DNA from 4 places in the Shouchella rhizosphaerae genome. Region 1 is predicted to be linked to each of the others. Evidence: riboswitches for the same ligand, from Rfam matches in the RefSeq annotation. Region 1 holds a riboswitch; each other region holds the start of a gene.
The links. A riboswitch is a leader RNA that binds a small molecule or an ion and turns the genes downstream of it on or off. The one in region 1 is predicted to bind S-adenosylmethionine.
Positions count from the first base shown of each region.

Region 2: linked by a shared signal. The riboswitch ahead of V5G21_RS17270 (5-methyltetrahydropteroyltriglutamate--homocysteine S-methyltransferase) and the one ahead of metE (5-methyltetrahydropteroyltriglutamate--homocysteine S-methyltransferase) in region 1 are both predicted to bind S-adenosylmethionine.
Region 3: linked by a shared signal. The riboswitch ahead of V5G21_RS12110 (methionine ABC transporter ATP-binding protein) and the one ahead of metE (5-methyltetrahydropteroyltriglutamate--homocysteine S-methyltransferase) in region 1 are both predicted to bind S-adenosylmethionine.
Region 4: linked by a shared signal. The riboswitch ahead of V5G21_RS13855 (methionine ABC transporter ATP-binding protein) and the one ahead of metE (5-methyltetrahydropteroyltriglutamate--homocysteine S-methyltransferase) in region 1 are both predicted to bind S-adenosylmethionine.

Region 1 is NZ_CP144921.1:3,343,629-3,351,154, reverse strand. Features, by position in the region: gene V5G21_RS16565 (carbon starvation CstA family protein) at 1-1,438, shown strand, start outside; gene metE (5-methyltetrahydropteroyltriglutamate--homocysteine S-methyltransferase) at 1,551-3,845, opposite strand; cobalamin riboswitch at 4,000-4,139, opposite strand; SAM riboswitch class I at 4,193-4,297, opposite strand; gene V5G21_RS16555 (SLC13 family permease) at 4,449-5,936, shown strand; gene V5G21_RS16550 (SEC-C domain-containing protein) at 6,157-7,173, shown strand; gene V5G21_RS16545 (regulatory YrvL family protein) at 7,320-7,526, shown strand, end outside.
Region 2 is NZ_CP144921.1:3,492,595-3,500,120, forward strand. Features, by position in the region: gene V5G21_RS17255 (homoserine dehydrogenase) at 1-303, shown strand, start outside; gene V5G21_RS17260 (hypothetical protein) at 298-603, opposite strand; RNA gene ssrS (6S RNA) at 805-984, shown strand; gene V5G21_RS17270 (5-methyltetrahydropteroyltriglutamate--homocysteine S-methyltransferase) at 1,423-2,529, opposite strand; SAM riboswitch class I at 2,662-2,764, opposite strand; gene V5G21_RS17275 (tRNA threonylcarbamoyladenosine dehydratase) at 3,051-3,818, shown strand; gene V5G21_RS17280 (RsfA family transcriptional regulator) at 3,878-4,507, opposite strand; gene V5G21_RS17285 (replication-associated recombination protein A) at 4,665-5,927, opposite strand; gene cymR (cysteine metabolism transcriptional regulator CymR) at 6,210-6,629, shown strand; gene V5G21_RS17295 (cysteine desulfurase family protein) at 6,663-7,526, shown strand, end outside.
Region 3 is NZ_CP144921.1:2,429,508-2,437,033, forward strand. Features, by position in the region: gene V5G21_RS12100 (MetQ/NlpA family ABC transporter substrate-binding protein) at 1-552, opposite strand, end outside; gene V5G21_RS12105 (methionine ABC transporter permease) at 590-1,270, opposite strand; gene V5G21_RS12110 (methionine ABC transporter ATP-binding protein) at 1,251-2,291, opposite strand; SAM riboswitch class I at 2,436-2,539, opposite strand; gene V5G21_RS12115 (AraC family transcriptional regulator) at 2,690-3,598, shown strand; gene V5G21_RS12120 (glycoside hydrolase family 43 protein) at 3,859-5,526, shown strand; gene V5G21_RS12125 (hypothetical protein) at 5,531-5,677, opposite strand; gene V5G21_RS12130 (alpha-glucuronidase) at 5,857-7,526, shown strand, end outside.
Region 4 is NZ_CP144921.1:2,781,219-2,788,744, reverse strand. Features, by position in the region: gene groES (co-chaperone GroES) at 1-218, opposite strand, end outside; gene V5G21_RS13880 (CPBP family intramembrane glutamic endopeptidase) at 448-1,170, shown strand; gene V5G21_RS13875 (hypothetical protein) at 1,180-1,380, shown strand; gene V5G21_RS13870 (iron-containing alcohol dehydrogenase family protein) at 1,446-2,540, opposite strand; gene V5G21_RS13865 (MetQ/NlpA family ABC transporter substrate-binding protein) at 2,543-3,373, opposite strand; gene V5G21_RS13860 (methionine ABC transporter permease) at 3,429-4,097, opposite strand; gene V5G21_RS13855 (methionine ABC transporter ATP-binding protein) at 4,075-5,100, opposite strand; SAM riboswitch class I at 5,177-5,283, opposite strand; gene tatC (twin-arginine translocase subunit TatC) at 5,409-6,155, opposite strand; gene V5G21_RS13845 (twin-arginine translocase TatA/TatE family subunit) at 6,178-6,369, opposite strand; gene V5G21_RS13840 (redox-sensing transcriptional repressor Rex) at 6,386-7,021, opposite strand; gene V5G21_RS13835 (ABC-F family ATP-binding cassette domain-containing protein) at 7,189-7,526, shown strand, end outside.

The DNA.
Region 1 (7,526 bases):
AATTGCAGGCGGCGGTCCGATTACTGGGCCAATTGCCGCGATTGTGTTCGGCTGGCTGCCTGCCGTTCTATGGATTATAATCGGCAGCATTTTTGTAGGCGGCACCCATGATTATGCATCTTTGCAAGCTTCCATTCGCCATAAAGCTAAGTCGATTGGCGAAGTCATTAAAGAACATATGGGGAAACGTGGGCAGTTAATGTTCTTAGCCTTTTCGATAGCGACGTTAATTTTGATCATTGGCGTCTTTATCATTCTAGTTGCAAATACGTTTGTGTCCTTTCCAGGCGCAGCCACTGCTTCCCTTTTGTTTATTGCTGTCGCGATGGGTTTCGGCGTTCTTGTCAACCAAGTGCGCATCCATTTAGCGCTTGCAACGTTGCTTGGCGTCGTCGCCATGGCACTATCGGTTTGGATTGGCCTAAGCTTTCCAATCACCCTTAGTGCTACTGCTTGGTCGCTCATTTTAATCGTTTACGCCTATTTCGCGTCCGTGTTGCCTGTCTGGTTTTTACTACAACCCCGTGATTACTTAAATTCATTTTTGCTCTATTTTCTAATTGGTGGCGCATTTTTAGGTTTGTTAATCGCTAGGCCTACTATTCAAATGCCTGCCTTTACCGGTTTTTATAATGATACGCTCGGCTTTTTGTTTCCCATTTTGTTTATTACAATTGCATGTGGGGCGATTTCCGGCTTCCATTCACTCGTTTCGTCGGGAACAACGTCCAAACAGCTGAATAACGAAAAGAATGGCCGCTTTGTCGCTTACGGTTCCATGTTAATCGAAGCATTTGTTGCCATCATCGCGATTGGTTCCGTTGCTTATTTAACACTTGACCAATTTAATGCGCTTATGGCCGAACTGAATGATCCGATTAGTGTGTTTTCCGTGGGCATTGGACACTTTATGAACACGTGGGGATTGCCTGTGGCAGCTGGTGTTACGTTTACGGCACTCGCTGCATCGGCATTCTTAATGACAACACTTGACTCGGCCACGCGGCTCATGCGTTATGCTGTTACGGAACTAGGCGAAAGCATCAACGTGCAGTTGCTTCGTAATAAGCATACGGCAACCGTACTCGGCTTAATAGGAGCAACGACGCTTGCCCTTTCCGGCACATGGCAAAGCGTATGGCCGCTGTTTGGCGCCGCCAACCAAATGCTTGGGGCGTTGGCTCTCCTTGCCATTACCTTATGGCTTGTGAAAACAAAATCGAAAGCATTGTTTGTGATCATCCCTATGGTGTTTATGTTTATTGTCACCACATCAGCGCTTCTCGTTATGATGCATTCCAATTTTCTTGCCGGTGATTACTTGCTCGTTGTTGCTTCTTTCATCCTATTTGTGATGTGCGTATTCCTCGGCATCGAGGGGGCCCGCAGTGTTACAAAACCTAAAAACAAGCAAAAACCAACTGATTTAAACGCATAAAAAGCATGGGGCGTCTGCCCCATGCTGAAGTTATTAACAAAGTAAGTCGATAATGCCCTTCAGACTGATAGAAAACGCTTGTCAAACGTTTGAATGCTTTGCTGCCAAAAAGTTAAATGGTCTTCGTCTCAAGTGTTTGCCGGGCTTCCTTCGCTGCCTCCACCATCACCTTTAATGCAGCCACTGTTTCTGGTTCTTGCCGTGTTTTCAAGCCGCAGTCAGGATTGACCCAAAATTGCTTTGGATGTAAGACATTCAGCGCACGCTCAATGTTACGGGCAATTTCTTCTTTAGCCGGAACGCGGGGGCTGTGAATGTCATATACACCGAGGCCAATGCCTTTGTTATACGTGTACTCTTCGAATGATGAAATTAGTTCCCCGTGGCTACGGGACATTTCGATTGAAATGACGTCTGCGTCAAGCCCGTCAATCGCTTCGATAATATCTTGGAAATCAGAATAACACATATGCGTATGGATTTGCGTTTCTGGCTTTACTTGGTTGACCGTCAACTGAAAGGCCGTTACCGATTGGTCAAGATAGCTTTGCCATTTCGCGCGCTTAAGCGGCAATCCTTCCCGCAAAGCAGGTTCATCTACTTGAATGACGCCAATTCCATGTTTTTCAAGGGCAAGGACTTCTTTGCGCAAAGCGAGAGCAATTTGATTAACCGCCTCCCCTTCCGTAATATCAGCCCTTGGAAACGACCAATTGTAAATCGTGACTGGACCAGTTAGCATCCCCTTAACCGGTTTGTCTGTTTTGGATTGGGCATAAACCGTTTCTTTTACAGTCATTGGTTGTTTAAAGTAAACATCTCCGTAAATAATTGGCGGTTTGACACAACGTGACCCATAAGACTGAACCCAGCCATATGTAGTAAACTGGAAGCCGCCAAGCTTTTCGCCAAAAAATTCAACCATGTCTGTCCGTTCAAATTCGCCATGGACAAGGACGTCGAGCCCAAGCTGTTCTTGGATAGCGATCCAGCGGTCTATCTCGGCGTTAATGAATGTTTCATAGCCAGCACTGTCCAATTTTCCTTTGCGCCAGTCTAACCGTTTTTTACGGATCTCTTTTGTTTGTGGAAAACTGCCAATCGTCGTCGTCGGCAACAGCGGCAGTTTCAGTTTGGCCGCTTGCAACTTGGCACGCGTAGGTGCGTCTAGACCACGGGATGGGTCCTCGCTGCTGATTTGTGCTACTTCTTGTTGGACCGATTGATTGTTCCGGGCTTCTGAAGCATTTAATCGCCCTAACGCGTGTTTGCTCGCTTCTAATAACGAAGGTGGCTCGTGACCGTTGACCACTTTCGCCAATGAAACGATCTCGATTATTTTTTCATCCGCAAATGCAATCGCTTCTTTTAATTCATCTGCTATTTTCTCTTCTGATTGGACCGTTACTGGCACATGCAAAAGGCTAGATGATGGTTGGAGAATGAGCCTTTCCCGTTCAACTACCTGTAACACTTCCTTTAGTTCGGCATTGACAGCTGTAAGATCCGTCCGCCAAATGTTACGTCCATCAATAACGCCAAGTGCTAACAGCTTATCGTTTGGAAATCCGTTTACACGAAGATTTTGAAATGTTTCTTCTTTTCCAGCTACAAAGTCAAATCCTAGCCCCGCAACTGGCAGCTGTATAAAACGGTTATAGTCAGCGACGCTCTCAAAATAGGTTTGCAGCAAAAGCTTGGCGTTTGGCGCTAGTTTCGCTAATGACTGATACGTTTCCTCGACAACAGCCCACTCTGCTTCGGTCACATCGCCAGCCAAAATCGGTTCATCTACTTGAATCAATGGCGCGCCTGCCTGTGCCAATTCAGCCAGTACTTGTCCGTACAAAGGCACAAGTGTCTGCACATGTTCGGAGAAGGATTTATTTCCATATTGTTTTGCTAGTTTCACAAAACTGACTGGCCCAAGAAGTACCGGTTTGCCGTTAATGCCAAGTTCACTTTTTGCCTCTTCGTACAAACGTAGCCAGCGGTTATCGACAAGGGCTGGTTCTCTGCTAGCCGTTAACTCTGGGACAATATAGTGGTAGTTGGTGTTGAACCACTTTGTCATTTCGGCTGCGACAGCATCATCCGTTCCCCGGGCAATCGCAAAATACGTTTCCTCCTCCACTTTTCCGCCAGCATACGCAAATCTTTCTGGCACAATTCCGAAAGCAACAGCCGTGTCTAACACATGGTCATAATCACTAAAATCGCCTACCGGAATGAGATCAAGGCCGAGCTGTTGCTGTTTTTGCAAATAAGATAGCCTTAACGATTTCTGTTCCTGCAAAAAATCAGTTTTTGAGCGCTTTCCTGCCCAAAACGCCTCAAGGTTTTTTTTCCATTCTCGCTGGCCGCCAATCCGCGGATACCCTAATGATGAACTTCTCACTTTGCTCAAATTTCTCCACCCCTTCATGTTTTTATCATCGACAAACAAAAAATCCCCATTACGTAATTAAAAGGGATTTGGAAAGTTAGCCAATTGTTAACTCGCGCCTCGGCACAAACATTCCATTGGCTTTGTTATCCACTCCTCTCTATATCCACGTAGAGTCAAGCAGTACAAACAGGCAGGCAATCTGACTTCACGAATAAATGTTGCATCTCGTGTCACAGTGGCGGGACCGTCCTGGATTTTCACCAGCTTCCCCTTTTAAGCGGCAATAGCCGCACCTGGTTGCATCTATAAAATTGAAAAACACCCGTTCCGGGATTGGAAAGGGTGTTGTTTTCACGAAATGAATCCCCTTATCTGCCAAAGTTCCCTTTGCTGGATTTAGCACCTTTTCATCGCAATGAATGGTTGCTGAAGCTTCATTGGGCCAGTCCCTCCGCTTCTCGTTATAAGAGTGTTTTTATGAAAATGTGTTGTTCATACTGTAGCATGAGTTTTCATAGTTGTCAAAACAAAAATAGAATCCATTTTTATTGCAAAATGTGACACGATTCTCGTAAACTATAAAAACGCAAACGAATATTTTTAAAAGCAGGTGATCGTTTTTTGAAATCAAAGTCGTATTCTCAGGCAAACAAAATTGGTCTCGTGCTTGGCCCGATTCTGGCTTTGCTTGCTTTTTTGCTCATCCCAGACGATGCCATTGGCTATGAAGGGCGCGTTGTTCTTGCCACAGTCGCATTAGTCGGCACTTTGTGGGTAACTGAGGCAGTTCCAATGGCAGCTGCTTCCTTAATACCGCTTATTATCATCCCCTTATTTGGCGGTGCACCGATTGACGTTGTATCGAGTGGCTATTCGGAACCTGTAATTTTCATGTATTTAGGCGGCTTTATTCTCGCAATTGCGATTGAAAAATGGAATTTACATAGGCGAATGGCTTTATCCATTATTGATTTTATTGGAACAGAAAGCCACAAAATCATTTTGGGCATTATGTTGGCGACAGGCACGCTTACGCTATTCATTTCAAATGCCGCTACCGCTCTTATGATGTTGCCTGTTGCCCTTGCTCTTATTTCTGAAGTTCGCGAAAAACACATTTTAACCGGGGAAAACGTACACTATTTTGCTAAAGCGATTTTGTTAGCGGTTGCATACACAGCCACGATTGGCGGGCTTGCCACTTTAGTTGCTGCCGTGCCCAATGCGGCCCTTGCCGGTATTGCTAGCATTCAGTTTGGTATTGAAGTCACTTTCTTGCAATGGCTTATTTTCGCTGGCCCTGTTGCAGTGGTAATGTTTATTTGCCTCTATTTCTATTTGACAAAAATCCGGTTTAAAGTCAAAGTCAAGCAACAACGCTCTGTCGGATTTATTAAAGAAGAAAAGAAAAAACTAGGGCCTATTCAAACGGAGGAATGGATCGTCATTGTCGTATTTCTTATCACCATTTTCCTCTGGGTCGGAAAACCCGGTATTCTTTGGCTAGCAAACACCTTCTCAGCCTTGGTGTTTCTCGATAACCTCGGAAACTTGCCTGATGCAAGTGTTTCGATGTTAGGAGCGATCTCACTCTTCTTTTTACCAAGCACTAAACAGGGTGAACGGATTTTAAAATGGGAGGACTTAGCAAAACTGCCATGGGGCGTTCTCATTTTATTTGGAGGCGGGCTTGCCTTAGCGAAAAGCCTTGAATCGTCAGGCGTAAACGACTGGATTGCCGTAGCGTTAGAAGGACTTGAAAAATACGCGGCCTTTATTGTGATTCTTTTGCTAGTAGTCATTGTACTGGCGATGACTGAGATTTTATCGAATACCGCTGTCGCCAATTTGGTGCTGCCAATTGCGGCCGGGTTAGGAGTGGCTATTGGCATGGATCCCCTCTTTATGATGGCTGCTGTTGCGCTCGCTGCAGGCTCTTGTTACATGCTTCCTGTGGCAACACCCCCTAATACGGCCGTCTTCAGCGCAGGTGAACTGGATATAGCCGACATGGTTAAAGCAGGCGTATGGCTAAACATTCTTAGTGTCATTGTTATTACACTGGCCGTCTACTTTTGGATGCCTGTAGTCTTCGGAATTTCAAGATAACAATCCACATAATCCATTAAACGAGTAGAGAACGCTTATTAGCCGAAGGAAGAACGAGAGCGTTTTGCTACAAACTGATGCCCATGCTCTAGAGTGTGGGTTTTTTTATGCCGATCACGCACTTATCTTTTCTATGTCCCAACATTTCCCCAGGCAAACACCTTTTTTTCTTTGTGGAATCTGTTAAAATAGGAGAGTTGATTGATAAGGAGGAACATCGATGCCTAAACGAAACGATCTGTGCCCATGCGGGAGCGGAAAAAAATATAAAAAATGCTGTATGAATCGCTCATCTAGCCAGGCGATGGTCGTACAAGACGAACTAAACCAGCTTGAAACCGAATTGCTTTACATGGCATTTACCCGCTATCAAAAACAGTTAACAAATTGGGTGCAAAGCTACCATTCCGTTTATCCTGAGGCTGATAAAACGGTGACTGAAACACTTTCAAGCATGTTGCTTGTTTGGTTGATTTTCACAAAGCCCATTCAAGAGGATGAGACAACGATTTTTGATGTTTTTTATGAAGGGAAAAAGAGAAAGATCAAACGCCCAAAAACTGCTTTCCTGTTGGAAACTTGGAAACACACGCGCCCAGCTGTTCTTGAAATTAAACAGCAAACGGATGAGCGCGTGTACAGAAGCGTCGATTTGTTAACGGGACAGCAGATCGACCATACATTGCCAACTGAACATGAGAAGACTGCACGACCAGGCTCCACTGTCATCGGCTTTCCGGCAAAATCTGATGCGCACATGTCCTTTATTGGTCCTGTTATTAGCCATTTGCCTGAAAAAACGGCTGCTATTAAACAAAAAGTCGCTTCGTTTGTAAACGAAACAGAAGACGCCTTTTTGCAGAAGTGGCCGCAGCTGTTGTCCGCCCTTTTAAATAGCGAACAGGCTCCAACAGTTGCTCCTGATCAGTTTCGCTGGCATACAGACAAACAAAAGGAAACAGCCGAAGCATTGCTCAATGGCCTCCGCCTTGATCGATGCCCGCCGGAAATTGAAATGCTTGCCTTAGAGAAATGGAACCAGTTTTGCCAGGAACAGAATCCGGCAATCCGCAAGCCAGCAGCGTACGCTGCTGCGATGGAATACGCCCTTCAAACAATTGCGCCTATTTCTGCTACACAAAAGGCACTTGCTAAAAAGTATGGTGTTAGCCCATCAACAATTTCCGCTCGCTCTGCAGAAATTGTGACTGTGCTAAAAGAAACAGCAACGGCCTAATGGCTGAACAGCCAAAGTCTTCGCTTTGGCTGTTCGATTCTCGTTTACGCGCCTTGCGCTTTTGTTATCGTCTAGCTTCAGGCGCCATCAGCTCGAGACGCTTCGGGCCATCAGCTCGAGGCGCTTTTGTTAAAAGGAGGGATTTGATGCGTAAGGGTTCTTCGCTGCTCACTGTATGCGTAACTGTGTTTTTTATCATTGTCATCTCAGCAGCGGTTCTCGCATTCATCTTTGGTATATATTATTTAGGGATGGCCGGTTTGTTCCAACTGCTAGGCATCGGCTATGACTCTGTTCAAGCTTTAGCTTTGTTTGTCTTGCTTTTTTTGCTGCTCGGCATTTTTGTTGAATTG
Region 2 (7,526 bases), 150 kb from region 1:
GAGGCAACAGCCAATAGCGCTGTCGAAGACTTTATTCTACATGAGAAAGGCAAGCGTCTGCGTAGGACCGTCCTTTCCCAGCCTGCATCGAATATGCCTCAACTGCAAAAGCAGCTTTGGTTTGTACCTACTGGGGCAGATGTCAGTGACGTTTCCAGCAATATTCATGTGTGGGAGCGCCGCCGCGAAAAAGAAGGCGATGTCCTTTTAGTGACGGCGCCACTTTTGGAAGTTCCTTTTCAGTCGTATCAAGTAATTGGTGGGGAGCATGTATTTAAACAGGAACAGGCACATGCTTTATGAGCGGAATTTTGTTTCAGGGACAAGTTTTTTGAACGCTTTAATAAAGGATTCGGGATTTTGCTTAATTTTATACGTAACAACGCCTTGGCTTGTATGCAAATAAAGAAAACCAAGCTGGCTTTCTCCACTCGGCAGCCGGTAGGAAATGTCGAAAACAGAACCAATAGGGAACGAAGCGTTTTCTGTTTCAATCCGGTCAGGATAAAGTGCTAAATCAAACGACGTTTCGACAATCTGCTTTTTGAGTAATCCAATTTCCTGGCGAACTTCAATACAGCGGTGCGTTGCCAGCTTTGACATGGACGATCCCTCCTTTGGTTAAACTGCGTAAACGTTGCCCAGTAAAGAAGGGCAAGCAAAAAGACAATGTACAATTACCATAGCACATCTAAAAACAATTCTCGAATCTCACAATCACTGAAAAAGCCGTAGGAAAAACGTTTTAATTTTCCGTGAATACTTGAGAAGCGTTTAAAAAAAGAGTATAATGGCTATACAAACATTATCCTGAGATGTTCGTAGGAATTGTTTACTTTGAGCCAACACCTTAAAAAAGGGAGCTTGCCGTTATTGGCTCGCTTACATGCCCCGCAAGCTGGGGACGTAAAAAGGCCAATGCGAAGCACCCACCTGCCTTGCAGGTTCAAAGCACCAAGTTCTTACGGCATAGTCGGGATAATTGTGACGATGAAGCACCCTTGTGGGTGCTTTTTTGGTTTGGCTTTCTAACGGCGAAAGAAATCAAAATCTCAAGGATGATTGGCTAGTGTATTCCAGAGAAGGTCGGTCTTGAGCTTATAGGGAATATCACGGCTTCTCTAGAAAAATTCAAAGTTGGCTACCGGCAAAATGGAGGCCAAGTTCGTGACTATATGCTCAAGCTATATAAAGACGATAGCCGAAAAGGGAGTCCCCTCTCAGACTTGCTGATTAACGGTTCTCTTGTGGATGAAAGACATATGACAGAGATAAACGAGACATACTAAAGCCCGGCCTATGCCGGGCTTTTATAAGATGTATACTTTCTGAATTGGTTTTAAACGGAACGATGTCCAAGTAAAAAACAGGGGAAGCGTGAAAAAGAGAGAAATTCCGATCGTGCTTGATTGAAACGCGTCCTTATCCCCAAACTTCTTTGGCAATATCAACGATATATTTTAATTTTGCCCACTGTTGTTCCTCGGTTAAAAGATTTCCATGATGAGTGGAAGCAAAGCCACATTGAGGGCTTAAACAGAGTTGTTCTAGCGGTACATATTGGCTTGCTTCATTAATGCGGCCAATGATTGATTCTTTATCTTCTAATTCCCCATTTTTAGAGGTGAGGAGTCCAAGAACAACGCGGGCCCCGCCGTTCGGAATATGCTCCAGTGGTTTAAAGTCTCCAGAACGATCGTCATCGTATTCTAAAAAGAAACCATTCACTTTCTCTTTTGCAAATAAAGTCGGAGCAATAAGGGCATAACTGCCTTCAAAAGCCCAGTTAGACCGGTAGTTGCCACGGCAAAGGTGAGTCGTCACAACGAGATCGTCTGGTTTTTCTTCCAAAACGCCATTTACGACACGGAGTGCTAAATCAATTAAATATTCTCTTGAGTATGCTCCATCATTAAATGGAATGTCAGGCGACGAAAGGCCAGCAATATAGACGTCATCAAATTGCAAATAACGACAACCTGCCTCGTAGAAAGCGTTCACGGCATCACGGTAGGCTTGAATAATATCTTTTGCGTATTCCTCAATATCAGGGTAGATCGTTTCATCACGAATGCCAATATTAAACAATTGATTTGGGCTCGGAATGGTTTGCTTCGCGACTGCACGCCCTCCGACAATCTTATTAAATTCAATAAAGTCTTTTACATGGGGATGATCATGGTTAAATGAAACCTTTCCTACGTTGCGGACGTTGTATCTTTCCGTTTCTTCATTGCCTTGGAAAATATAGCCGACTTCTGGAACATACCCTTCTACGCCATTCAAATGTTCGAGGAAATCAGTATGCCAGAAACGACGCCTAAATTCCCCGTCCGTCACCAACTCCAAGCCAATTTCAATTTGCTTATCGACAATTCGTTTGATTTCTTGTGTCTCTATTTCATGCAATTGCGCGGCCGTAATGGTGCCTTCCTTACAGTCATTTCTCGCTTGGTGGATACGTTCTGGCCGCAGTAAACTGCCAACGTGGTCTGCCCTAAATGGTGGTTTTACAGCAATGCTTGTCATCCTCATTTCTCTCCTTTTGATTAAAGAATGGTTACCCAAAGTGATGCTTGCCACTTCTCCACTCAGTTGTACCGGCCAAATAATAAAGGACCTTCTAGAATAAAGAAGGTCCTCGTACTATAGACAACGAACTTCTTATCTCCTAGGTACATTACCTATTGGAATTAGCACCATTGCCAAAGGCCGGTTGCTGAGACTTCAAAGGGCCAAATCCCTCCATCTCTCTGGATAAGAAAAAACATATTTATTTTTGTAAAGGGTTAATGGTTAATACTCTAGTATATCTTTTAAAAAAATGCAAGGAAAATTTAGATTTTAGGCAGTTTAATTAGAAACCGGCTTGTAGTTAAGAAATGATTTAGGCGCATTTAGAAATTTGTGCAATCGTTAATCTCTTCCGGTATCGGTTTTTCGCTTTTTCTCTTAATGCGAGAAAAAAATCACATACGAGCAGGCGGATTGCGTTCATTTTGTGGTATGATCATTCAGTCAGTACAAAGGCACAAAAGGAGTGGACATCGATGTTGCACCAGTTTTCAAGAAATGAGTTAGCAATCGGCCATGATGGGCTGGAGCGCCTAAAAGGCAGTACAGTTGCTGTGTTAGGGGTAGGAGGAGTCGGATCCTTTTCGGCAGAAGCGCTAGCCCGTTCTGGCGTCGGTAAAATTGTGCTCGTTGATAAAGACGATGTCGATATTACGAATGTAAATCGCCAGATCCATGCATTGCTCTCAACAGTTGGCAAGCCGAAAGTTGATTTGATGGCTGCGCGGATAAGTGACATCAACCCAAATTGTGAAGTAATTACAAGAAAAATGTTTTATACCGAGGAAACGTATGAATCGTTTTTTTCACATAAACTTGACTTCGTCATTGATGCCAGCGACACCATTTCTTATAAAATCCATTTGATTAAACAATGTAAGCTGCGGGGCATTCCGATTATATCCAGCATGGGAGTCGCCAATAAAATGGACCCAACTCGTTTAAGGATTGCGGATATTTCCGAAACAAGCTATGACCCTATTGCAAAAGTAATTCGTACGAGGTTACGAAAAGAGGGGATTCATAAAGGCGTCAATGTTGTTTTTTCAGATGAGAAACCGATCCAAATTAGGGAAGACATCCGTAAGGAAATTGTACCTGAAACGGCTGAACAAGGAAACATCCGCAAAGCGAAACTACCGCCGTCTTCAAATGCGTTCGTGCCGTCTGTATCAGGCTTGATCATGGCGGGACATGTCATCACTTGTTTACTAGAAGGCATAGAGATTAACCGACGTTCTTAACTAGTAAGCTCCTACGCTAAAAAACGTAGGAGCTTTCATCCTTTAAACAAGAAGCGAATTTACTTTGATAGTTTCTCTAAGTTTCCGTTAGCGTCCATCCGAAAAGCAGGATGATCCTGTTCGTCTTCTTCCAAAATTGCAAGGCGGCGCGCCCTGTTCATAATCGAAATCAACGACTGGTAATCTTCTTCAATCATACTATGTTCTTGTTTATTTCGTTGTAGCTTTGTTTCTAGCTCGTTTAATTTAGCAGTCTTTTCTTCCAATTGAGCGCGTAACTGTTTGTTCTCTAATTCTAAGCGTGAGGACGCGGGCTCGGTTTGTGCCAATTGTTTGAGTTGGCCAATAATAGATTCAAGCGTCACCGCTCCACCATCCACTGTTGCTGTTTGGTAAAACGTTCTAGACGGGCTTTCTGTTTTTCCAATACGAGCTTGAGAGAAATAACTGGCTGAAAGCGCTCGTTTCCGTTCTTTTCGTTCCCGTTTGGCGGAATCGATTTGCTTTAAATATTTTTGCCGTACAACAGCATTCCATCTAAATCCACACGCTGCAGAGGTCCGGTTTAAAGCATCCCCAACCTCGTCAAATGCCTTTAGCTGTGTACTTCCTTCTTTAATATGCGTTAAAACAGTCTCAGCAAGAAGCACATCATCTTCATGGGACCATGCATCTTGTCTCGTTTTCATTTGTCCATCTCCTTCATGCAGTGCTTATGGCTTTACTTTTGCCAGAGTTGCGCCATTTTATACTAGCCTGCTAAAAAAGATCTTGTTTGCGAGAATGGACAATCACGTCATCGTAACTAGGCAATCGATGTTGGCAGAAAAAAGGGATGAAACATGTTTAGCTTCGTCTTTTGTACATTTCGCTAAGCGCTTGTTCGAATTTCCCTGTTTGCTTTGGCTCATAATAACGGTGATCGGCAATTTTGTCTGGCAAATACTGTTGTTTGACCCAGCCATCTTTATAGTCATGAGGGTATTTATAGTCGCTGCCTCTGCCTAATTGTTGCGCTCCTTTATAATGCGCATCTTTTAAATGGCGAGGCACTTCACCACTGCCACCTTTTCGCAGTGCATCCATAGCGGCATCAAGTGCTTTATAGGCACTGTTGCTTTTTGGAGAAAGGGCAAGTTCAACCACAGCGTTGGCAAGAGGAATCCGTGCTTCAGGCAGTCCGAGCCTTTCTGATGCTTCAATGGCTGCAAGCGTTCGAGGCCCCGCTTGGGGATTGGCAAGGCTAATGTCCTCATAGGCGATAACGAGCAGACGGCGATGGATGCTAATAAGGTCGCCTGCTTCTAACAAGCGTGCCAAGTAGTGAAGACTTGCATTCACGTCGCTTCCGCGGATCGACTTTTGAAAAGCAGACAGCACATCATAATGGGCATCGCCATCTTTGTCATGTTGAATGCTTTTTTTCTGGATACTCTGTTCGGCGGAACGGAGTGTGACAGAGCGTGTGCCATCTGGCTGTTTAGGTGTGGAGAGGACAGCAAGCTCAAGCGCATTAAGGGCAGCGCGGACATCGCCGCCACAAGCCAATGCCAAATGGCGGAGTGCTTCAGGGGCGATATCGATTTTTTCATGGCCAAGGCCTCTCTCTTCGTCTGCGAGGGCACGGCGCAGCGCTTTTTCAATATCATCAGGTTCGAGCTGTTCCAATTCAAAAATATGGCAGCGGCTACGAATCGCTGGGTTGATTGAATGGTAAGGATTGGCAGTAGTAGCGCCAATTAAAAGCAATAGACCGCTCTCTAAATGGGGGAGCAGAAAGTCTTGCTTTGCTTTATCAAGGCGATGGACTTCATCTAATATTAAAAGGAGCGAGCCATACATCTTGGCTTCCTCGACAGCCGTCTCCATATCTTTTTTATGATGGACAGTGGCGTTCAACATGCGGAAATGCATGCCGCTCGACCCTGCAATCGCTCGGGCAATCGACGTTTTCCCTGTACCTGGCGGACCATAAAGCACCATGGAGGAAAGCTGGTTCGCTTTAATCATTCTCGATAACATCATGCCTTCCCCAAGCAAAGAATGCTGGCCAATCACTTCTTCGACAGAAGTAGGGCGCATGCGATAGGCCAACGGTTGTCTTTTCATGAGTGTCCCTCCTCTTTTTCCTCGTCTTACGTAGTGTAGCTCAGACAAGCAGAACTGTCCATGAACGAAATGCCCGTGCCTTCTCGATTCTGCGAACTTCTATCAATCCAGTATGAAAACATGCTATAATGTCAAGGGTATAAAGGAAAATTTAGCGCTTGCCAAGTAGGAATAGGCAACATTGAAAAGCGGATCACGAGAACGGATTGTCAAATACATGAAGTGAAAGACGGAGTATTTTCCAGATCATACAGCATTTATTTTGATGAAAGAGGGATTGACGTGAAAATTTCGACAAAAGGACGTTATGGATTGACGATTATGATGGCACTCGCTAAGAAATCAGGGGAAGGGCCTGTTTCCTTGAAATCTATTGCTAAGGAATATAAACTATCAGAGCATTATTTGGAGCAATTGATTGCGCCGCTCCGCAATGCGATGCTCGTTAAAAGTGTTCGCGGTGCCTATGGTGGCTATATGCTGGCTAAAGATGCCGAAGATATTACAGCAGGCGATATTATTCGTGTGTTAGAAGGACCGATTAGTCCGGTTGAAGTGCTTGAAGATGAGGAGCCTGCCAAGCGCGATTTATGGATAAAAATACGGGACGCAGTCAAGGAAGTGCTCGATAAAACGACTCTTGCCGACTTAGCCAATTTTAAGGAAGATGGAGAACAAGAGTACTATATGTTTTATATTTAATACAACGGAGCAAGGGGACGGAAGGTGCCACTCATGAAGCAAATTTATTTAGACCATGCAGCCACATCAGTGTTGCATCCCCAAGCGTTGGAAGCGATGATGCCTTATTTTTCTACGGTTTTTGGTAATCCATCAAGCATCCATCAGTTTGGACGCCAAGCGAAACAAGCGTTAATCGAAGCCCGTGAATCAATTGCGTCATTGCTAAACGCTAACAGCAATGAGGTGCTGTTTACGAGCGGCGGTACAGAAGCGAATAATTTAGCGCTTATTGGCTTTGCCCGTGCCAACCGTGAAAAAGGCACGCATATCATCACTTCAGAAATTGAACATCATGCTGTCCTGCATACGCTGAAGGAATTGGAAAAGGAAGGGTTTTCGATAACAAAGCTGCCTGTCAATGAAAATGGGCAAATTTCGTTTGCGCAATTGAAAAATGCGTTAACCGAAGAAACGATCCTTGTCTCCATCATGTTTGCGAACAATGAGGTTGGCACAGTGCAACCGATTAAAGAAATTGGCGAGCTGCTAAAAGGGCATCAAGCAGCTTTTCATTCCGATGCTGTTCAAGCAGCTGGGCTATATGAGCTCAATACGGACGAGCTCGCCGTAGACTTGATGACCATTGCAAGCCATAAGCTAAATGGGCCAAAAGGGATTGGCTGTTTGTTTGTACGTGAAGGCATCGAATTAGAACCGCTGTTGCATGGGGGCGAGCAAGAACGGAAACGCAGGGCAGGCACAGAAAATGTCGCCGGTGCTGTTGGTTTTGCTCATGCTTTCAACCAAGCATACGCTGAACGTGAGCAGCGTCGCCAAAGCTACAAATTATACAGGGCAATGTTTTTTGAAACGATGGAGCGGCGCGGTGTAGCAGTGCTGGAAAATGGCGAGAGT
Region 3 (7,526 bases), 910 kb from region 1:
AATGTTTTTTGGATTGTTTTTAATTTGGTCAACGCCGCTTGTAACGCCGAAGTCATCTTCTAGTTCAAGCAGGCCTGCTTCTTGCAAGAGCATTAAGTTGCGTGCTTGGTTCGTCGCTTCTTTATCAATGGTAATCTCGGCACCATCAGGAATGTCGTCAACTGAATCATACTTAGTGGAATAAAGCCCCATTGGCGCAAGCACTGTAGAACCGATCGCTGTTAAGTCAAGGTCATGTTCTTCGATAAAGTGGTCAAAATAGGAAATCGTTTGGAATGCATTGGCGTCGATTTCGCCGTCGGCTAGAGCCTGGTTTGGCTGGACGTAGTCATTAAAACGAACAATTTCAATTTCAATGCCTTCTTCAGCAGCAATGTCAGCAATGAAGTCCCATTGCGGCGTATCTGTGCCAGTAACGCCAATTTTGACGCTAACAGGATTGTCGGGGCTGTAGTCCGTCGTTTCGTCTAAGCTGTCTGCGCCAGCATTGCAAGCAGTGAGGGCAAATGCGGCTAAAATGGAAAGCGATGCGGTCGTAACTGTCTTTTTCATAGATGGTTTCTCTCCTCTTTCATATCTGTAGGTCTCTTTATCGTCTACGGACGCGTTTCGATGAAATGTTTCCTAAAGATTGCAAGCCTTGGACAATGACAATTAACAACAATACTGTGATGAGCATCGTGCCATTGTCAAAACGCTGGTAGCCATATGTGATCGCTACGTCGCCAATTCCGCCTGCGCCAATTGCTCCTGCCATCGCTGTCGCGCCAACAAGACCGATCGTCGCTGTTGTTAAGCTGAGAAGCAAAGAAGACAGCGCTTCGGGTAAGATGAAGCGAAAAATAATTTGCGCTTTTGATGCGCCCATTGCGTCAGCGGCTTCAATAATGCCAGGTTCCACCTCAAGCAGCGAGTTTTCAATTAACCGGGCAATATAAGGGCCGGCGTAAAACACGAGCGGCACAATCGCGGCCGTCGTTCCAATCGCAGAGCCCATCAAAAAACGGGTAAAGGGAATCAGCGCCACCAACAAAATGATAAAAGGCACAGAGCGGAGCACGTTAATGATTGGGTTGAGCGTATGGAACACAAAGCTGTTTTCGAGTATGTGCCCTGGCCGAGTAACAACAAGGGTAACACCAAGCAAAATGCCGATCACCCCAGAAAACAACAAGGACCAGCCGACCATATAGACAGTTTCATATAAGGATTCGAGCAATAGCTCGCTCGTAATATTAGGGCGAATTGCTTCAGGCAGCCACTCGAGCATCGCCTGTCACCTCCTTCGGTTGAAGCGGATGCGATTTTAAGTAATTGGATGCTTCTGCAAGTATTTCTGGTTCTGCCCGTAAGTCGAAGTAAATCCGCCCAAACGATGTGCCTTGAATGTCGTTCATTGTCGCATGCAAAATGTCAACTTCAATGCCAAATGTCTGGATTAACGAGCGCAGCAAATCTGAGTGGGAGCTATCGCCTGTGACAGTCACTTCATAAATGCGCCGGTTCGGCTCTTTCTGCTGCAGCGCTTCTTTGACACGGGCAGGCAGGCCAGTCGGGATAATGGAGCGGACGAATTTTTCCGTTGTCGGATGTTGTGGATTTGAAAAAATCGACAACACCGATCCTTCCTCGATGATGCGCCCCTTTTCCATAACGGCGACTTTATCGCAAATCTCGCGAATGACCGACATTTCATGTGTAATCATTAAAATCGTAATGTTGTATTCAATGTTTATTTTCTTTAATAGTTGTAAAATCGAGCTTGTCGTATCTGGATCAAGAGCGGAAGTGGCTTCATCGCAAAGCAACACTTCTGGATTCGTCGCAAGCGCTCTGGCGATGCCGATCCGCTGTTTTTGCCCTCCAGACAATTGTTCTGGATAGTTATCTGCCTTGTCAGATAAACCGACAAATGACAGCAGTTCGGTAACTCTTTTGCGAATGTCCGCTTTTGGCGTTCTTGTTAATTTTAATGGCGTGGCAACGTTGTCGAACACTGTCTTGCTTTGGAGCAAGTTAAAATGTTGAAAGATCATGCCGATATTTCGTTTTGCCTTTTGCAGTTCTCGGCTTTTTAATGTGGCCAAATTAACACCATTAATGAGGACCTCGCCAGATGTCGGTCGCTCAAGCAAGTTGGCACTTCGAATGAGCGTACTTTTCCCGGCGCCGCTAAAACCAATCACACCATAAATTTCCCCTCGGGCGACATGTAAATTCACGTTGTCGAGGGCAGTGACTGTCTGGTTGCCTGAATGAAATGTTTTTGTCACTTGTTTAAATTCAATCACGAAAATTCACTTCCTCTTAAATTAAGTAAACAGCTATGCTTACTAGGTTTTTAAGTCTTGTTCAACAACGGATTTGGCCTTCTTTTAAGAAAAACGAAAAACCCCTCTTCCTGGAAAGAAAGAGGGGTGAATGTTCAATTCAATCTCTTATCTCCCAGGACGTAGTCCTGCTGGAATTAGCACCTTCCGCTCATGGCGGGGTTGCTGAAGCATCATTGGGCCAGTCCCTCTGCTCCTCTTAATAAGAATTCGTATACAATTAAAGTTGTTGAAATTAAGTGTAGCAAAAGCAACTTATCTTGGCAAGAGAAAATTTTTACACTTTACCGTAACAAATCGACGCGCCTTTTTCCTAAAAGAGTTTGTCGCTATAATGGAAGAAAATGGAGGGGAGCGCAATGAACCTCATTTTTAAAGGTAACGGGCAGACAAGTGCAGATATAATCAAACGATATTTAATCAGCGAATCGGTTTACCCAAATACGAAAACGGAACTTGAACTGTTTGGCGTCCATGTTCGTACAGTGAAGGGCTCATGGTTCTATCCAGAACATCAGCATGCTATTTATGAAATCAATTGGGTCATAGAAGGGCAGCAAATTTTTACAACGAATGGGAAGCGCCATGAACAAAATGCTGGTGACTTGGTGCTCGTAAGGCCAGGGGAATTTCATACTAGCAAAGGTGGAAATACAGAGCCTTTCACGTACTTATGCATTCATTTTAATATTGATGACAAACTGTTTTTACCTTATTTAACCAATATTGACCCATTGTTTTTTAAAGCCAGTGGCAGCCTCGCCAAAAAAATGGCACCATTTCTTGAACGGATTGCTAAATTGCTGGGGCACGATACCTTTGGCCTCGTCGAAAAAATGAATATGCAAGCAGTGATGTTTGAAATGCTGGGCATGCTTGTGATGGGGCTCGAAGAGTTAGAAGGCAAGCGTCTTTCTGAACGGACCGTTGCACTCGCCTATCAAATAGCGGAGCAAATTGAACAGAACTTGGAGGGAGGCGGACAGTTAGAAAAAAGCAATATTGAACAAATTGCCAAAAAAATGAACATAAGTGTTTCGTATTGCAATCAATTGTTTAAAAAAGTATACCAAATGTCTCCGCGCAAGTATTGGTCCTTTAAACAATTAAATAAAGCAAAAGCGCTGTTGGTGCAAAAAGATATGACGATTGAAATGGTTGCCGATCAACTTGGCTATTACGATATCTCCCATTTTAGCCGCCAATTCAAACGATGGACTGGCCTAGCACCAAGCCAGTTTCGCGCAAAACATGAGTCACTTTACTGAAAATAATTTACGAGGGAGCAGGCATGCCACAATGTCTGCTCTCGTCTTAGGAGGGAGCGTATCAGAGCTTTGCTTTCTGGCGAGTAAACGTTCGATCTGCAATTCCCCTCGTTTTCACTCTGAATCTGGCTTTTATCAGGCCCATGTTTGAAGCCCTTTTGTGCAGGTATGGGTAAATAATGCGCAGAAACGTACATGTTTTTCCCTCTAATTGGTTGGTAAAATGAAAGCGGTAACAAGAATGAATAAGGAGCGGACAAATGATACGAAACCCTGTTTTAAAAGGCTTTAATCCAGACCCGAGTATTTGCCGGGTGGGCGATGATTACTATATGGCCGTTTCCACGTTTGAATGGTTTCCTGGTGTACAAATCCACCATTCCCGCGATTTAGTCAACTGGCGCCTCATTAGTCGGCCACTTAATCGCATCAGTCAATTAAACATGATTGGCAACCCCGATTCTGGTGGTGTGTGGGCGCCGTGCTTGAGCTACTCCAATGGGAAATTTTGGCTTGTTTACTCTGATGTAAAAGTAGTGGAAGGCAATACGTGGAAAGACGGCCATAACTATCTTGTGACATGTGAAACGATTGATGGGGAATGGAGCGAGCCTATTTATTTGAACAGCTCTGGCTTTGATCCTTCTTTATTCCATGATGAAGACGGGCGCAAGTATGTGGTGAATATGGTGTGGGACCAACGGGTGTACAATCATCGTTTTTATGGAATTTGCATACAGGAATACAGCGTATTGGAAAAACGATTAGTTGGCAAACCGCAAATGATTTTTAAAGGGACGGAATTAGGGTTAACAGAAGCCCCTCACCTTTACCAGGCAAACGGCTATTATTATTTACTGACAGCAGAAGGTGGAACGAAATATGAGCATGCGGCCACAATTGCCCGTTCGAAAGATATTTATGGCCCTTACGAAGTCCATCCACAAAACCCAATATTGTCGAGCTGGGCAGATCCGAGCCATCCGTTGCAAAAAGCTGGCCATGCCTCTCTTGTAGAAACGCAACATGGCGACTGGTATATGGCTCACTTATTAGGCCGGCCCATTAAGAGGCAAGGGAAGAAGCTCTTAGAGGAGCGAGGCTTTTGCCCACTTGGCCGTGAAACGGCGATCCAAAAAATAGAGTGGAAAGATGACTGGCCTTATGTTGTCAATGGCCCTTTGCCATCAGTAGAAGTCGCTGGACCAAAATTGCCAGAAGTTCAATGGCCACAAGACTATCCCGAGTGTGATCCATTTGATCACCCGGTGTTGAACCACCACTATCAAACATTGCGAATTCCATTTAATCAAGAAATTGGTATGATCGACCATGAAGCGGGCATTCTGCGCCTGTTTGGGCGGGAATCACTCCACTCCAAACATACACAAGCACTTGTCGCCCGCCGCTGGCAAAGTTTTCACTTTGACGCTGCGACGGAAGTATCTTTTTACCCAGAAACTTTTCAACAGGCAGCCGGGTTAATTTGCTATTACGATACTGAAAATTGGGTTTCGCTTCAAGTAACTTGGCATGAGCAGAAAGGACGGATTTTAGATCTTGTCCAATGCGACCATTTTCATGTCTCCCAGCCATTGCAAGGCAGCGAAATCGTTGTGCCAGAACAGGCAGCCACTGTCCACCTTAAAGTCAGCGTCCGTTACAATACATTCTCGTTTGCTTATTCTTTTGATGGCAGCCATTTTGAGGATATTGGCGTTTCTTTTGACACCTATAAACTTTCTGACGACTACATCGCCCATGGTGGGTTTTTTACAGGAGCGTTTGTCGGCATGCATTGCCAAGACACGTCAGGTGTACGCAAACATGCAGATTTCCACTCGTTTTCTTATCACGAGTTAGAGAGCAACAGTCTCAATCAAGCAGAAGGAGGTACAAGCGCTAGGAAAAGTGTGATTCATGGATGACGGACTAGGCGACGACATACGATTGCTTGGCAAAGTGAAAAGCAAACGATATCGAAGGGGGAAGGAAGTTTATACAATCGCCTTTTTCGTATAAATGCCTGCCAGACTGGCTTCCCCATTCGACGCCAACGTCGTTAGCGCGCTTTTCCACCGTGGACTTCTGCATTAGAGCAAGGGATTGGAAATAAACGAGCGAAAAAGAAAAGGGTGACTGGGAGTATGCCTATTCAAGAGAAAACTAGAGCAAGAGATACTTGCTGGCTTCCTGAAGAAGGGCAAGGGCACCGAGCCGAAAAAGTCCACATTTCCGTAGTAAGGAATGGTTTTAGATTGGACACGATTAAAAAGGTGGCGCAGACATATTTGCCACGGATATTTGCCGATGTGGACATAGTAGATGCCGAGTTTGCAAATGTAATCGTAGGAACATTTGCCGACTTGGGCCGTAGCGAACGGGTGGGCCATCAAGAAGGGTACCGTATATTCGCTGACGGCAGTCAGCTAATCATTGCAGGCGATACAGAATTTGGCGTGCTATATGGCTTTTACGAGTTTCTAAAGAAAAGCCAACAAGGGTGTCCGTTGCTAACGATGGAAGCGGAAGACCAGCCTGCGATGGAAGTGCGGATGATCAACCATTGGGATAACCTGGATGGTTCGGTTGAAAGAGGGTATGCAGGGAAATCGCTTTTTTTTGACAACAATGCCTGGGCAGCGTCAGACGAAGAAATCGTCCAATATGCGGAAATGCTCTCTTCCATAGGCATCAATGCTTTGACTATTAACAATGTAAATGTCCATGCAAAAGAAACAGAACTGATTACAGAAAAGTGGCTGCCACAATTGGCAAAAGTAGCAAACTTATTTGATGCTTACCACATTACGCTTTTTTTAAGTGCAAACTTTGCCAGTCCGATGACACTGGGGCATTTGCAAACAGCGGATCCCCTTGATAAGCGTGTTGTTCACTGGTGGAAAACGCAAGTCGAGGAAATATACAAGTACATTCCTACATTTGGCGGCTTTGTGATAAAAGCCGATTCCGAACATCGGCCTGGACCATTTACATATGGCAGGACGCATGCACAAGGCGCTAATATGCTTGCTGATGCATTAAAACCATATGGTGGCGTTGTATTTTGGCGTTGTTTTGTCTATGATTGCTTGCAAGATTGGCGTGATCGTTCGACCGATAGGGCTAAGGCGGCCTATGAGCATTTTGCTCCTTTGGATGGGACATTTGCAGACAATGTCATTTTGCAAATTAAAAACGGCCCAATGGATTTTCAAGTGCGGGAACCTGTCTCGCCCCTATTTGGGGCATTAACACAAACGAACTACGTCATGGAACTACAAATTACCCAGGAATACACCGGGCAGCAAATAGATGTTTGTTATTTGCCAATGCAATGGAAAGAAATATGGTCATTCGACACACATGCAAATGGAGAGGGCACAAAAATAGCCGACCTTCTATCTAGCCGCCAACAGGACGGAAAGGGGAAAGGCGTAACAGCTGTTACAAACATAGGAAACAATCAAAACTGGACGGGGCATCCATTTGCCCAAGCCAATTTATACGGTTATGGCCAACTCGCCTGGAATCCTGAGCAGTGCCCAAGAAAGATTGCCGAAGAATGGGCAAAGCGGACGTATGCGCACTTGTCGGCTGAGGTGCGGCAAACGATTTGTTCGATTTTAAAGCGGTCATGGTCTGTTTATGAAGCTTATACAGCCCCTCTTGGTGTCGGTTGGATGGTCAACACAGGCCATCATTATGGGCCAAATGTAAATGGGTATGAATACTCGCCGTGGGGGACGTACCATTTCTCTGACCGAAACGGCTTAGGGGTTGACCGTACGAAAACCGGAAGTAATTACATTAGCCAATACAAACAACCTGTGACCGAGTTGTATGGAAATGTAGCGACGTGCCCAGACGAATTGTTGTTGTTTTTTCACCATGTTCCTTATACCCATATGCTAAAAAGTGGAAAGAC
Region 4 (7,526 bases), 560 kb from region 1:
TCTGTACCTGCATATTTAGAGAAGATGATTGAATCGCCTTCTTTTACTTCAAGTGCCACTTTTTCGCCGTTGTCTGTTACGCGACCAGTGCCGACAGCAACAACCTTGCCTTCTTGCGGCTTTTCTTTTGCAGAATCAGGCAAAACAATCCCACTTGCAGTTTTTTCCTCAGATTGAATTTGCTCAATGATGATGCGATCTCCTAATGGTTTTAACAAGGAAAACACCCTCCTTTGAAGACGTATGTAGTCTTATTAGCACTCGGATTCGATGAGTGCTAACACATTTATTATAATAATCATTCCCCACTTGTTTTGCAAGGGGGTTGCTTAACTTTTTTTGTCGATTTACAAGAGATTTTTATTCTAAGTGCTGTTCACTGAATTTATGGATAAACTATGGTATGATGAAGCAACGAAAATCTGATTAGGCTAAAGGAGTTACGCTGTGACAAAACGTTATTTACTCGTCGTGTTTGCTTATATCGTTATGCAGACTGGTCTGGCTATTTTGGTAAGCTGGCTGCTGATTCGTTACTTTGCCATTTCCGGCGCCTTGAACATCGGCTTGTCATCCATTATTACATTTACGATTGGTTTAATCGCCATCCTCCTTATTTTACGCAAAGACGAAGACAGAGGCGGGGGCCTTCCTGGAAAGAAAGCGACCGTTCCAGAAACAATCGCGTGGTCGCTTATCGGTATCTTCCTTGTATTTGCGACACAAACTGTTGCCGGCTTGATTGAACAACAGCTTCTTGGGATTGACCAAGGATCTGAAAATACTGCGCAACTGGTTGAAGTCGCCCAAGATTTTTTGCCTTTTATTCTTGTGGTAGCGATTCTTGGGCCGATTATTGAGGAACTCGTTTTCCGAAAAGCGATTTTTGGCTGGATTTATGTCCGCACCAATTTTTTTGTTGCGGCTCTCATAAGCTCGATAATCTTTGCTGTCATCCACTTTGATTTTGAACATATTTTGGTTTATGCTGCTATGGGTTTTTCGTTTGCCTTCTTATACGTAAAAACGAAACGGATTATTGTACCTATTATCTCCCATATGGCGATCAACAGTTTTGTCGTCATTGTCCAAGTCGTGTTTGCTGAGCAACTGGCGGAGATTATGGAGCAATACGAGCAGCAGTCATCCTTTATCCAGTTATTCTTTTAGGGGTGCCCTATGACAAAGTCGCCAATTTTTATAGGTCTATCGTATGTGTTGCTTGGTGTTGGCTTCATTGCGCTGACGTTTATTAACGTCAACCAAAATGGTTGGGGATTTATGTCTTTTTTTACCGCCTTTATCGCAGCCGTCGATTTGTACGTGGGCTGGCTCAACCTTCAACGAGGGTTTAAAAAGAAACCAAATCAATCAGACTGAAAGTAAAGATGGGAAAAAACGAGGGTTGGAAACATTTGAGTAAACGTGTTGAGGCTGCACGCAGGTTACACTCCTGCTTGCAGCCCTTCGTTTTTTTCTTCCAATTTTTTTATGGCAGAGACCACAGCATCCGCTGATACTGGAAACGGCATTACATGAATGGATTCTTCTGCGACTGTCGCTTTTTCAGCAACTGAACGCAAATCAGCTTGGAGGGAAATGCCTAACTGAGTTAATGAATATGGAAGGCCAACTTTTTCATAAAATAGCCGCAATGCTTCGATTTCGTGCCATTTCTCTTCTAACGCCAATTGGACGAGAATGCCGTATGCCACTTTGTCGCCGTGGAGAATACCATGTGTTTCCGCTAAAACCGTCAAGCCGTTATGGATCGAATGGGCTCCTGCAATCCGTCCATATTGGTCCCCAAATCCTCCAACCATGCCACCTAGCATAATAATCGTTTCTGCAACTTTACAAAAAGCAGTGCTCACTTCGCCTATGTCAAAAGCGCGCAAAGCTTCATCGCTTTTTTCCAACAAAATGTCACGACATAGTTTAGCCGTATAATAAGCCACCTCTAATGCTGGGGACTTTTCATCCATCGAACCAAGCTGGACATCCGCTTCGTACCATTTTGCAAGCGTATCGCCTATGCCAGCGACAAACAGCTCTTTTGGCGCAGTCAAAAGCAAGCGCGGTTCAAGTAATAGCAACGACGCATTTTCTGGGTAAACGTCGTAGTGTGTATAGGTCCCCTCATCTGTATAAACGGCCGCAAGCGGCGTCCAAGGGGCACAATTTGAGGCTAGCGTCGGCACGAGCACATAAGGCCGTTTCGTTTGGTAAGCCCCTCCTTTGACTAGGTCAAGGAGTTTGCCGCCCCCCACGCCGACAATCGCATCGTACTCGCCGCTTTGCACAACAGCTGCCAGTTGGTCCATTTGATTTTGTGAACAAATTCCATTGTATTGCCAGTAAGTTGCCTCAACAGCTGTAAATTCCGGCCAAAATCGTTCTGCCGCTTTCCAAGAGGCATCGCCGTGGACCACTAAAACATGGTGAAATCCTCTCGCTTTTAGTTTAGTTTCTAAGGAAGACAGTATCCCTTCTTCCAATACATATTCATGTGGTGCTCCGCGAACAACAAGCGACTCCATCCTTATTCCTCCATCCAACTTGGCTTGCCAAAGCCTGCAAATTCTTTATCGATTACTTCTTCAAATTCAGCGGACTCAACAACCTCTTTAATATCGTTAGCCAACTCTCCGTCTGCATCTTCTGAGCGAACAGCCACGACATTTCGATATTGGTCAGGCATGTTTTCCAACTTGATTGCGCTGTTTAAATCAAGTCCAGCCGATAAAGCAAAGTTGCCAGGAACAGCCGTCAATGGCTTTTCACCCACTTCACGTGGCAATTGAGCAGCTTCTAGCTCTACGAATTGAAGGTTCTTTTCATTTTCAGTGATGTCTTTTACAGAGACAGTCAGCGGGTCTATGCCATCTTCAAATGAAATCAGCCCTTCCTCCTCAAGCATTAAGAACGCTCGGGCTCCATTCGTTGGGTCATTAGGGATAGCGATCTCGGCACCATCTTCAATTTCATCAAGCGAACCATATACCTCCGAATAAATCCCCATTGGCGCTGTCGGGACAGAAATCAAACTAGATAACTCTAAGTCATTATTCTCGGCAAAATCATCTAGATAAACTTGGTGCTGGAATAAATTTGCGTCATCTTTGCCTTCAGCCAATTCACGGTTCGGAATGATGTAGTCTTGATATTCATTTACCGTTACAGTGTAGCCTTTCTCCTCTAAACCAGGAATAATGGCTTTTGTAATCATATCGCTGTATGGGCCAGCGGTAGCTCCAAACCGAATTTCTTTTGAGTCTCCAGCATTTCCACTTTCACTTCCACTTCCACATGCGCCGAGAGCGAAGATGACGCCTAAACTTATTGCACTTTGTACCCATAATGTCTTTTTCATCGTTTCTCTCCTTCTTTTCCTATCTATTTAACAAAAGGCAAGCTTGCCTTAACGTTTATTTTCTTTTATCTGTCGCTTTTGCAGTCAAATCTCCTATAAACTGAAATACTTGGACGAGAATGATCAATATCACCACAGTCGCAATCATAATTGTATGGTCATAGCGATAATGCCCGTAGCGAATCGCCAAATCGCCAACTCCGCCACCGCCAATGACACCCGCCATTGCCGAGTAAGCAATTAAGCTGATAATCGTAAGAGTAAGCCCTTGTACCATCGAAGCACGCGCTTCTAAAAAGAGCACGTCTTTTATAATCATCCATGGCGTCGCGCCCGAAGCGATTGCTGCTTCAATTAACCCTTTATCTACTTCCCGCATTGAACTTTCCACAATCCGGGCAAAAAACGGAATCGCAGCAACAGACAACGACACGCTTGCTGCGATCGGACCTGTCGTTGTACCGACGAGCGCTTTCGTAAAGGGATAAAGGGCCACAAGCAAAATGATAAACGGAATGGAACGAACAATGTTGACAATAAAGCCCAACCCTGATTGGACAAGTTGATTTTCCCAGAATAAGCCTCGGTCAGTCGCAAACAAAATGACGCCAAGTGGAAAACCAACGATTATCGCCACAGCTGTTGAGATGCTGATCATTAACAACGTCTCTACAAAGGCGTTCCACATATCTGGCAACATCTCAACTAAATGCACGAAGTCCATCGCGGATCACCTCCACTTCAGCGGAACGTTGCTTAATATAAGCAATTGCTTCCTGAATCGCTGTTGGCTCGCCCTTCAGTTCCATAATAAAAATGCCAAGCGGGCGGCCGCCGATATATTCGATCGCTCCATGGAGAAAGTTTCCTTTTACAGAAAACTGTTGCAATGTATCCGAGATAATGCCTTGTTGGGCAACGCTACCTTTAAAGATTACTTTAGCAATCGTGCCAGAAAATTGGCTCAATGTATGTTCAGGAATATGAAAAGAGACGACATCTCCAATAAACTCTTGTGTTAACGGTGCTTTTGGCGCAGCAAACACATCATACACATCTCCCTGCTCAATCATTTTGCCATCTTGCATAATCGCCATTTTATGGCATATTTCTTTAACGACTGCCATTTCATGGGTAATGAGCACGATTGTCAACCCTAGTTCTTCGTTCAACTTTTTTAATAACGCCAAAATCGATTTAGTTGTTGTTGGGTCAAGCGCAGATGTGGCTTCATCACACAACAGCACGCTTGGTTTGTTGGCTAGCGCTCGGGCAATGCCAACACGTTGCTTTTGGCCGCCAGAAAGCTGCGCTGGATACGCATTGCGTTTATTCGAAAGGCCAACAAGCTCTAGCAGTTCTTCCACCCTGGCTGGAATTAGATCCGCTCTCACGCCAGCAGCTTTTAAAGCAAAGGCAATATTGCCGAATACCGTTTTTTGGTTAATTAAATAAAAATGTTGAAAAATCATGCCGATCTTTAGACGTGCTTGCCGAAGCTCGCGTGTACCTAGTTTGGTCAAATCCAAGCCGTCAACACGAATCGTCCCACTCGTCGGCCGCTCTAATAAATTAATACAGCGAAGCAGTGAACTTTTGCCCGCTCCGGAGTAGCCAACGATACCAAAAATCTCCCCTTTGCCTACTTTAAAAGAAACATTGTCTACGCCGATAACACGTTTTTTCTTTGTTTTGTATACTTTTGTTAACTCGCTTGCCTCAATCATCGGTTCTCCACTCCTACATAAAAAAGCTTCTCTCATCATCATGAAAGAAGCTGCGAAAATCCGTTTCCGTTTTTCCGGCTTATCTTTCAGAATGATCCCATTCTGCAGGAATTGGCACCTTCCCCGTAACGGGAGGTTGCTGGACGTCATTGGGCCTAATCCCTCAGTCGCTCTTGATAAGTCCTTTTTTAATTGATGTAACCCGTATATTACGCTTTTTAAACAAAATTGTCAAAACATTTATCGGCAGCAACGCCAAAAACACGTTTTTCAATGTGAAAAACATGTTTTGGTTTTGTATGTTTGTTTCATTTAGCACTTTCTTGGCCATTATGGTCGGTAGTTCCATGGTATTTTCGGTATGTAATCGCCGAAATGGTAATGCTGATCTCATATAAAATAAGCATCGGCACCGTAACAAACAGATGCGACGTTAATTCAGGGGGTGTAATAATGCCAGCGATCACAAGCAAGGCAAAATACGCGTATTTACGGATTTTCCGCAGGAATGCTGGCGTGACCACTCCTAGCCTCGTTAAAAACATCACAACTACCGGGAGCTGAAACAAAAGCCCAAAAGGGATGGTCAGTTGGAACAAAAATGAAAAGTATTCATTGATTCCATACATCTCATTTATTTCGAGGCGGTCGGCCATTTGCCCCATAAAAGAAATGACAAAAGGCAATAAAATAAAATAGGAAAAAGCAATTCCTGCCAAAAACAATAGGAACGCAATTGGAATGTACGCGAGCGTCGCTTTTTGTTCGTTTTCTTTTAATCCCGGTGAAACAAAGGCCCATAATTGGTACAAGATCACTGGAATGATAAGCACAAGCGCTGTTATGACAGCAAAGTTCATATAGACACGAAGCGGGTCGGTCAATCGAAAAGCATTAAACGGCATATCAGCGGCTTGGGGGGAGTTCTGCAAAAACGTAATAACGGGAACCGCCAAGAAAAAACCGCCAATAAGCGCGACAATAAAAAAGGCGAGGACCACAAAAATCCTGCGCCTTAGCTCTTCCGCGTGATCCATAATGGACATGTCTTGCATAGGGACACGCCCTTTTCTGCCTTTACGCTTTTTCTTTTTGGACGTTTGTTGATTTGGTGTCATCATCGTCATCCGCTAATCCTTTGGTAGCATTTTTAAACTCACGCAATGTGCTTCCCGCTGCTTTTCCGAGTTCCGGCAGCTTTTTCGGCCCGAAAATTAGCAATGCGACTAGTGCAATTAATACGACACTCCCTACAGAAAGTCCTCCCATTGTTGTTGCCTCCTTCTTATAGTGGGTAATGCTTTAAAAAGTAAACAAGCGCCTGCAGTTCCACTGCAAGGTCAATATGATGAACGCGAATATGGGCTGGTACGGATAAGCGCACTGGGGTAAAGTTTAAAATCCCTTCAATTCCCGCTTTAACGAGGCGGTCGGCACTTTTTTGTGCCTGGGAAGCAGGCACAGTCAGAACCGCAATCGAAACATTTTGCAACCCAATTTCTTCAAGCTTGTCCCAGTTATACACAGGAACTTCGCCGACTTTTGTACCAATTTTTTTTTCATCGACATCAAAAGCATGGGTGATCACGGTATTGTTGTTTTTTGAAAAATTATACTGCAATAATGCAGTTCCAAGGTTTCCTACACCGACTAAAATCACGTTTGTCCGCTCATCTTGGTCTAACGTCTCCCTAAAAAAAGAAAGGAGATATTGGACATTATACCCATACCCTTTTTTTCCTAACGCGCCAAAGTAAGAAAAATCTCTTCGGATTGTTGCAGAATCTACTTTTACTGCCTGGCTTAATTCAGTTGAAGAAACCCGCTGTTTTCCGGCAGCATGCAAGCTTTCGATAAAGCGGTAATAAAGCGGCAAGCGTTTTGCTGTTGCCTGAGGAATCTTCAGTTGTTCTGATTTCATGTCCGCCCCTTTCTGAGCTTTGGCTGCTGGCGCAGCATGATTCAACTCTATTGTACACGATTTTCGCTAAAATGAAAGAGCTCTCATTATGAACCTTTATTGTTGTTTCGATCTAAATTGATGTACACTTATTAAAGAACTTATTATGAACGCGAGGTTTGCTTTTTATGATTGTACTACAATGCGTAAACGTATCAAAGGCTTTTGGCACAGAACCTGTGCTCGAACAGGTGAAATTAGAAGTACAGGCGAGAGATCGAGTAGGCTTAGTCGGGCGAAACGGGGCAGGCAAATCGACGCTTTTAAAAATAATTACTGGTGAAATGAGCCAAGATACAGGCGAAATCGTCATTCCAAAGCAAACAACAATTGGCTACCTAGCCCAGCATACGGGGCTTGCTTCAAACCGTTCTATTTGGGATGAAATGCTTGAAGTGTTTGCGCCGCTGTTGGAAATGGAACGCTCACTGCGTACGTTGGAACAGCAGATGGCCAATCCAGAGGC